DNA from 4 places in the Paenibacillus sp. FSL R5-0345 genome. Region 4 is predicted to be linked to each of the others. Evidence: predicted binding sites of a transcription regulator. Region 4 holds the regulator's gene; each other region holds the start of a gene.

What was found. The regulator Rex, encoded in region 4, represses fermentation and respiration genes when NADH is low (regulators of the CRP and FNR family bind a similar motif). The targets are predictions, from matches to a motif close to TTGTGAAATATTTCACAA.
Region 1: the regulator Rex is predicted to act here: its motif matches at 942-959, upstream of adhE (bifunctional acetaldehyde-CoA/alcohol dehydrogenase).
Region 2: the regulator Rex is predicted to act here: its motif matches at 1,007-1,024, upstream of R50345_RS19310 (polymer-forming cytoskeletal protein).
Region 3: the regulator Rex is predicted to act here: its motif matches at 719-736, upstream of R50345_RS28235 (formate/nitrite transporter family protein).

Annotation. Positions count from the first base shown of each region.
Region 1 covers NZ_CP009281.1:4,768,079-4,770,288, reverse strand. Annotated here, with positions in the region: gene R50345_RS21235 (ABC transporter substrate-binding protein) at 1-630, shown strand, start outside; gene adhE (bifunctional acetaldehyde-CoA/alcohol dehydrogenase) at 1,034-2,210, shown strand, end outside.
Region 2 covers NZ_CP009281.1:4,348,958-4,351,167, reverse strand. Annotated here, with positions in the region: gene aroA (3-phosphoshikimate 1-carboxyvinyltransferase) at 1-743, shown strand, start outside; gene R50345_RS19310 (polymer-forming cytoskeletal protein) at 1,082-1,633, shown strand; gene R50345_RS19305 (hypothetical protein) at 1,810-2,055, shown strand; gene R50345_RS19300 (histidine phosphatase family protein) at 2,146-2,210, opposite strand, start outside.
Region 3 covers NZ_CP009281.1:6,387,941-6,390,150, reverse strand. Annotated here, with positions in the region: gene R50345_RS28240 (FAD-dependent oxidoreductase) at 1-564, shown strand, start outside; gene R50345_RS28235 (formate/nitrite transporter family protein) at 841-1,668, shown strand; gene R50345_RS28230 (MFS transporter) at 2,077-2,210, shown strand, end outside.
Region 4 covers NZ_CP009281.1:4,517,175-4,519,384, reverse strand. Annotated here, with positions in the region: gene dinG (ATP-dependent DNA helicase DinG) at 1-707, shown strand, start outside; gene R50345_RS20045 (redox-sensing transcriptional repressor Rex) at 841-1,491, shown strand; gene R50345_RS20040 (amidohydrolase) at 1,481-2,210, shown strand, end outside.

The DNA of each region.
Region 1 (2,210 bases), 250 kb from region 4:
AACGCGATTCCTCAGGACTGGGCACTTGGCTGGGGCGATGCTGTAGGCGCATTCCAACAAAGTCGTACAGCTATGGTAATGGCTGGGTCCGATGGCGTAATCGAGCAAGCACTGAATCAAGGTGGACTGAAACCTGAGGATGTGCTCACATATCCAATGCCTGCTATGGAAAAAGGCGGCAAGCATACGGGGGTACTTGGTGGTGATTACCTCGTAATTAATCCGAATGCAACACCAGATGAGCAAGAAATGGCATTCCGTTATATCACATTTGATTACTTCTCTGATAAAGGTTTGGAAGCACTGGATGCAGTCCTTCAACAACGTACAGCTGATGGTAAATACTTTATCCCGCCACTCTTAGATTACTACTCAGCAGATTCTGAGTTTGGTAAGAAGACCAAAGCGGTTTATGACAAGTACACCAATGTATACCAATATAGCCCTGACATTATGGGACTCTTAGATGGTAAACCTGAAGCTCAATACAATACACAGGACTACTACGCAACAATGTCCAATGTCATTCAAGAGCTGTTCTCCAAAAAAGGAACGGATTCTAAGAGCCAGCTAGAAGCAGCAGCTAAAACAGTGCAAGAGAAATTCTTTGATACGATTAAAGCAGAATAGGTAAATTAATAAAATCGGTCCCTTTGGGGCCGGTTTTTTTGTTGTTATAATTTATAAATTTATAAATCTACAGAGCTAATGATGATCAACTGGAAACTATTACAGCATAGGAAAATCGTAAATTTCTGTGATGAAGGGAATGCCTTAACGGAGTGCTGTATTAAAGTGAATGGAAGGAAATGGGCTCAATACTTTGCTTATTAAAGTATAATTCTAAGATTTGAAGGGATTTTTAACATAAAATATGGAAAAATATCTATAATATGATCGAATGAAAGCGCTTTGAAAACAAATCAAAAAAACTTTATACTTTGTGAAAGATTTCACTATACAAGGTGGAAATCATGTGATAAGATAAATGTGTAGAGAAAAACAACTAAAAATTGACAGGAGGACGAGGGAGATGGCAGTTAAGAACGAAGTCGCCGCCCAAGTTAAACAAGTTACCGCTGAAGAGTATATTCAGAATTTAGTGGATAAAGCAAAAAAAGCGCATGAGGCGTTCATGGCGCTAGACCAAGAGCAAGTTGACACAATCGTTCATGCAATGGCGTTGGCTGGACTCGACAAACATATGTACCTCGCAAAATTGGCCGTAGAAGAAACTGGACGCGGCGTATACGAAGACAAAATTACGAAGAACATCTTCTCAACTGAATATATCTGGCACGGAATTAAATACGATAAAACAGTAGGCGTTATTGAAGACAACGCTTATGATAGCTTCCAAAAAATTGCTGAACCCGTCGGAATTGTTATGGGTATCACACCGGTAACCAACCCTACATCCACCACGATGTTTAAAGCGTTGATTTCGATTAAGACACGGAACCCTATTATATTCGGTTTCCACCCATCTGCGCAAGAGTGTAGTGCAGCTGCTGCAAAAATTCTTCATGATGCTGCCGTGAAAGCTGGCGCTCCTGAGAACTGTATCCAATGGATTGAAATGCCAACAATGGACAAGACAAACGCATTGATGAACAACCCAGACGTTGCTCTTATCTTGGCAACTGGTGGTTCTGCAATGGTAAAAGCAGCTTACAGCTGTGGTAAACCAGCACTTGGCGTAGGCCCTGGTAACGTACCTGCTTTCATTGAAAAGAGCGCGGATATTGATCAAGCCGTAACGGACATCATTCTTTCTAAAACATTTGATAATGGTATGATCTGTGCCTCCGAGCAAGCTGTTATTATCGAAGAACCAATCTTCGATCAAGTGAAGAAAAAAATGATCGCAAATGGCTGCTACTTTGTTAATAAAGAAGAAGCTGCCAAACTGACTAGTGGAGCAATGAACGTAGATAAATGTGCGGTTAACCCAGCAATCGTAGGTCAATCCGCAGTGAAAATTGCTGAAATGTGTGGCATTCAAGTCCCTGCCGGCACAAAGATTCTGGTAGCAGAACTTGAAGGTGTAGGTACTAAATATCCACTATCCGCTGAAAAATTAAGCCCGGTTCTTGCTTGCTACAAGGTTAAAAATGCAGATCAAGGGATCGAACGTGCAGCTCAAATTGTTGAATTTGGCGGCATGGGCCACAGCTCGGCTATCCACTCCAACAATGAAGAAGTAATCA
Region 2 (2,210 bases), 170 kb from region 4:
GTCGCGATCACACGGAACGATTGATGAATTATTTTGGAATTGACATTGAAATCCAGAATAACGTTACCTCTATCCGAGGTGGTTATAACTTTGCAGCGAAAGATGTGATTGTTCCAGGCGATTTGTCTTCCGCTGCATTTTTGCTAGCAGCTTTTACGATTCGTAGTATGGATCGTAAAAAGGAACTTTGGATCAGAGATGTAGGTGTGAATCCAACTCGGTTTGGATTCGTCAGCGTGCTACGAGAGATGGGGTTGGATCTGAAGCTACATCGGGAAAGGCAGCTAATATCGGGTGAGCCAATAGCGGATCTTTACTGCACTACAGGAAAAACGCTAACTTCCGTACATGTGGAAGGCAACGAAAAAGTACAGAGTCTGATCGATGAGGTTCCATTGTTAGCTGTAGTATCAGCATTCGCTGAGGGGACTACCGTCATTAGGAACTGTAGGGAGCTGAAGGATAAGGATACAAACCGATTGGAGACAACTGCCAAGCTATTAGCGGCGTTTGGACTCGAGACTTCTTATGACGAAGATGAACTTATTATCTTTGGTGGTCGTAGTCCTTCGCCTGCAGTCGTGGATAGTTATGGTGATCACCGAATTGCTATGACTGCCGCCGTTCTAGCTAGTAGTATGGAAAAGCCTTCTATTATTCGGAATTGTGGTTGTATCGCTGTTTCTTATCCTGAGTTTCTGAATGATCTGTCTCAATTTGCTGAGATTGAAATTTTGCAGTGACGAGATTTAAGACAACGTATTTAAGGTGGAGCTACCAAGCTAGAGCGGAGCGCTGTGTGTGCTCTAGCTTTTTTTATTTCATTTAACTAGTTGATAAACTGTTAACTTTTCTATGAACATACTCTTCCTTGTGATGATTTTTATATTTTGGGTAAATAGATTTAAGAACCTAAATAAGTCAGCGAGAAGAGGTGTTCTCATGAAAACAAATTTTAATCCAGACGAGACAGAACAATGAAATCGCTTTATATACTGACACAAATTTGTGAAACCATTCACTTAATTATTAAGAATTTTAATATATAATTAATTTATAATCAAAATTAGGGGGAATCGAAATGAAACTATTTAAAATGATTTTGGTGGCCGGGGTTTCGGTAGCGGTATTGGCTGGTTGTGGAGCAAACGAGGATAAAGCAACTAACTCGGCGGCAACTTCAGCTCCGGCTGCTGAGCAGACAGATGCAGTCACTACTGCCTCGATTGTTAATCAAGCAGATGCATTTACTAAAGCTGTAAGCAAAGATGGAAACTGGATTGTAGCTATTCTAAATGATGTAACGATTCCTGAAGAGGTTGTTGTAGCTGGAGAATTCCATGATAAAGGAGCCGCTGATGGCGACATCTATCGTAAGATTGCCCTCTACTCACAAGACGCTGATCATAAGATCACTGCAAGTTATACACTTACCGTACCTAAGTTTACTGTACAAAGTGAAAATTTGAAAATTGAAGGCGGAACGATTAAAGGCGATGTTTATGTAGAAGCGAAAGGTTTTACTCTGCCTGAAACCGCAACAATTGACGGTAACCTATACTTCACAAGCGAGGATCTGAAAGCATCTGCAAAGATTGACGGAAAAGTGACTGGAACAACAGAAGTTAAATAATTTTGTAATCATCTCATACGTAGAAGCCAACCCATAGACTATGGGTTGGTTTTTTCTTATTGAGGTGATGAGATGTATCCCGGTTTAGACGGTTGTGGATAATGATTATGTGATCTTTGGTTGATTTTCTTAATATTGATCTTATAATATTACTACCACTACTAGGAGGAACACATATGTCTAAGGAATATTCACGTACGTATATTGAGAGTGTAAAGCTTGAAATGTTAAATAGATTGGGATTGAAGCAAGTGTTCTTTAAGGAGCAAATAGGTGACGCTTTGATTTTTGAAGCGGTGGGATTTGATAAAGGAAGCAAGCATCGTTTTTGTGTTAGACCGAAGACGAAAACGATTGACGAATTCATTTCAGGAAAATGGATGAAGGTCCGTAGCTTTGTAATCAAAAGCGTAGAGATGTAATTTTGAACTCTAAAATGGTAGTTCCGTTTATATCGGAGTTACCTTTTTTTGCAGTTACCTAATACTGTGAACGTTTCGTGGGGCTTTTTTTCAAAGATAATGTGAAGTATCGCCGTAGAGATCAATGGTAGTATGATGGTCAGTTAGCGTTACTT
Region 3 (2,210 bases), 1.9 Mb from region 4:
ATGCAGACTAGTTGCCCAGATGTGTATGCCGCTGGTGACAGCTGTGCGATTCATTACAACCCTACAGGGAAGCACGCTTATATTCCACTAGCAACCAACGCAGTACGGATGGGCACCTTGGTCGCACGTAACTTGATGACAGAGACGATTCCATATATGGGCACTCAAGGGACTTCGGGCATTAAGATTTATGAAGATAATATCGCTGCTACCGGTCTTACAGAAGAAGCGGCTAAGGCTGAAGGCATGGACGTAGAGACTACCACGATTATTGACAACTACCGTCCAGAATTTATGCCAACGTTCGAACAGGTTCAATTAAAAGTTGTATTTGATCGTGCTACACGCCGCATTGTCGGAGCACAAATTATGTCCAAGATGGATTTGACGCAATCGATCAACACCGTATCTGTATGTATTCAAAATAAAATGACAATCGACCAGCTGGCCTTTATCGATTTCTTCTTCCAACCTCATTACAATAAGCCTTGGAACTTCCTGAACACCGTAGGAATTCAAGCGCTGCCGACATCAGTACCAAGTAAAGAGGCAGTAACCGTTTAACGTAATTGCATAAGAACATTATAGTCGGGTAGACCGGAGCCATTCATGGCTTCGGTTTTTTCATGTTTGATGCTGGTACTATTTACCTTTAAAATAATATGGAGCCTATTCTTACAATTGTAATTATGGATGCGCTTCGTTAAATTTGACATGTCAGTGAAAAGTTTCACTTAGTTTTTCATTAAGTGATAATTGTCACGTTATTGTGTTTTGTGACACGCTACAATGGTCGTAAAGGAACAAATTTTAAGTAAATAGATGAAGGGGATAGGAATCATGGCTTATAATAAACCGCAGCAGATTGCCGCAGTCACGGTCGAGAACGGCATAAAAAAGGCGCACAATCCTTTAAGCACCGTACTAATTCTGGGCTTTCTGGGAGGGGCGTTTATCGCGCTCGGATTTTTACTGGATATTCGCGTCATTGCTGGCGCACCGCATGAATGGGGATCTATCGCTAACTTTATTGGGGCAGCAGTCTTCCCTGTTGGATTGATTCTAGTATTGCTTGCAGGGGGAGAACTACTGACAGGCAATATGATGGCTGTGCCGCTTGCTTTTATGGCGAAGAAGATATCTTTCTGGGAAGTTATTAAGAATCTTGTATTGATTACCCTGAGCAATTTAGCGGGAGCTTTGTTTGTAGCTTACTTTTTTGGTCACGTGGTTGGTTTAACCTCTGACGGTGTGTATCTGGAAAAATTAGTAGAGATGGCAGGGCATAAGCTTGAGGCAGACTTCTTGCCGGCATTTGTTTCCGGTATCGGTTGTAACTGGCTCGTAGCTTTGGCGGTATGGCTCTCCTATGGAGCAGATAACTTCAGTGGTAAAATCCTCGGTATCTGGTTCCCGACGATGGCTTTTGTAGCTATCGGCTTCCAGCACGTTGTAGCTAACATGTTCTTAATTCCGGCGGCTATTTTTGAAGGCTATTTTTCATGGGGAGAGTACTTCAACAACTTTGTTCCGGTATGGCTAGGCAACTTGACTGGCGGTGCGATCTTTGTTGCGGCAGCTTATTGGATGGCTTACTTACGTAAAGAGCCAGCATCTATTCAATCCGTGGACAGCATGTCCGGCAGCGGTGTAAAGAAACACGCCTAAACCTATCTTATAGAGCACTCCTTAGCATAGTCGAGGGGTGCTTTTTGATGTTATAGACAAATAAAATCCGCCGTGATGTATCCGAGCTCGGGGGAACGATTCGGACGCACGGCGGATTTTAGAAGGGGGAGTGTTTCTAGGCTCTATTACCCCGACTTTGCAAGAACGAATCACATCGTTTTGTTTAGTCTGCTTTACGGACGACAGCAGCAACTATAAAATATAAATAGATGGGAACGGGTGCTACTTTTTTCTCAGCTACGGTTGAAGTTAGTCCTAATTAAGAGGTAAAGTGTACTAAGACTTTATCACGATAGCACGTCAATGCGTCTGCTTGCCCTGAACCCTGTTTTGGGATAATACTGGATGGAATAATGACACATATATTACAGGGGATGTACACTACTTATGAAGTTTTTACAGAATTATCCTAAAGAAGTTAAGATATTTTTAATTGCTAGCCTTATTAATGCAACGGGTAGTGCACTGATGTGGCCACTGGTTACAATGTATGTTTTTGATGAGCTTGGACGCAGCATGTC
Region 4 (2,210 bases):
GTCTAATGACATCTCTCCTTCCTTCTCCCTTTAAGTATCGGGAGCAGGCACTATTAGTAATTCCACGGGATTTCCCTAGTGTGAAGGGCAGTGTGGGTGATGCCCGATTTGTCGATACGCTCGTACAGTCACTAGCAGAAGCGGCGATTACGACACGCGGACGGATGCTTGTTCTGTTTACTTCTTACAAGATGCTGCGCCAAGTTTACGATCCTCTGAAAGAAGCTCTAGCCTCACAAGAAATCACGGTGCTAGGTCAAGGCGTGGAAGGTGGAAGCCGCAGTAAGCTGATTCGACGCTTTCAGGACAGTGCTGCTTCAGTTCTGCTTGGAACTAGCAGCTTCTGGGAGGGAGTAGATATTCCGGGTGAGGCATTGACATGCTTAGCCATCGTGAGGCTTCCATTTCAACCGCCTAATCACCCTCTAGCGGAAGCGAAGTCTGAGTTATTACAAGCCCAGAAGAAGAATCCGTTTATGAAATTGTCGGTGCCTCAGGCAGTTATCCGCTTCAAGCAAGGATTTGGAAGACTGGTACGGACAGCGCAGGATCGGGGTATTGTTATAGTGTATGACACTAGGGTTATCGAATCTCATTATGGAAAGTATTTCCTTTATTCGTTGCCTGGCCCGAAAATGGAACATATGCTTACGGATCAAATGGTTCCTCGTATAGCAGAGTGGTTGGAAGACGGAGGCGTTTCTTAAGAAGGACATCTTCTGTTTAATTAATCACTCCACAATGAAGGGCGGTATAAGAGAATACCGCTCTTCATTGAGACGAGGTACAGAAATTTTAATAGGATTCAAACAGAATAGTACTTAAATTAGGAGGTAAATTATGAAATCGGATAAAATATCAGAAGCCGTTGTTCGCAGACTTCCTGTGTACTTACGTTTCTTGAATGATCTTCAGAAACGTGAAATATTAACCGTTTCCTCGCAAGAATTAGGACAAAAACTTGATCTGAATCCCGCTCAAATCCGTAAAGATTTAGCGTATTTTGGAGACTTCGGCAGAAAAGGTATTGGGTATGACGTAACTTATCTTATTGAGAAAATCCGTCATATTTTGAAGCTGGACCAACAGCTGAATGTGGCATTAGTAGGTGCCGGTAACCTTGGACATGCATTATCTAATTATAATGCTTATCTGAAAGATACTATGAAGATTACCGCTATATTTGATTCTTATGCACCTAAGGTAGGGCGGAAAATCAACTCTCTTACGGTTCAACCCATGGAAGAGCTAGGTCAGACAGTTCGTGAGCAAGGCATTCGAATTGGGATTATTACTGTACCTGACTCAGAAGCGCAGAATGTAGCAGATATTCTTATTGAATCTGGCATTGAGGCGATTTTGAATTTTGCACCAGTGATTCTAAAAACACCACCGAATATCCGGGTTCATGCAGCCGATTTTACAACGGATTTGCAAAGTCTTGCTTATTATTTGAAAGACGGAAAGGAAGAAAGCGGAAATGAAGAGTAGTAAAACGATTATCAAAGGCGGGCGTTTTCTTATTCCGGGAACGGATGAGCCTGTTCTTAGTGGATATATGACTATTGAAGATGATTTGATCACTTACATAGGAAAAGAAGAGCCTTTGATGGAAGAAGGTGTGCAAGTTGTTGATGGCAGTCGTCTGTTGTTTATGCCTGGTCTGGTAAACACACACGGCCATGCCGCAATGTCATTGCTTCGTGGTTATGGAGATGATTTAGCGCTTCAAGTGTGGCTTCAGGAAAAAATGTGGCCGATGGAAGAGAAATTCACCGGAGAAGATGTGTACTGGGGAACCTCCTTGTCTGTTCTGGAAATGCTGAAAGGTGGCACTACAACCTTCCTGGATATGTATGATCATATGGATCGAGTAGCTGAGGTGGTCGAATTGTCAGGTATCCGTTCTGTATTGATGAGAGGCGTGATCGGTCTTTGTCCAGAGGAAGTACAGAATCACAAGCTTGCGGAAGCGATTTCTTTTGCACGGAACTGGCATGGAAAGGCTGACGGTAGAATTACAACGATGATCTCGCCACACGCTCCATATACTTGCCCGCCGGATTTCTTTGTTAAGTTTGTACAGGCGGCGCATGATTTGGATTTACCGATGCATACCCATATGTCCGAAACGAAACGCGAAGTGGAGCAGAATGTAGTGGATTACGGACTGCGGCCTGTAGCTCATTTAGAGAAGCTTGGAATGTTCA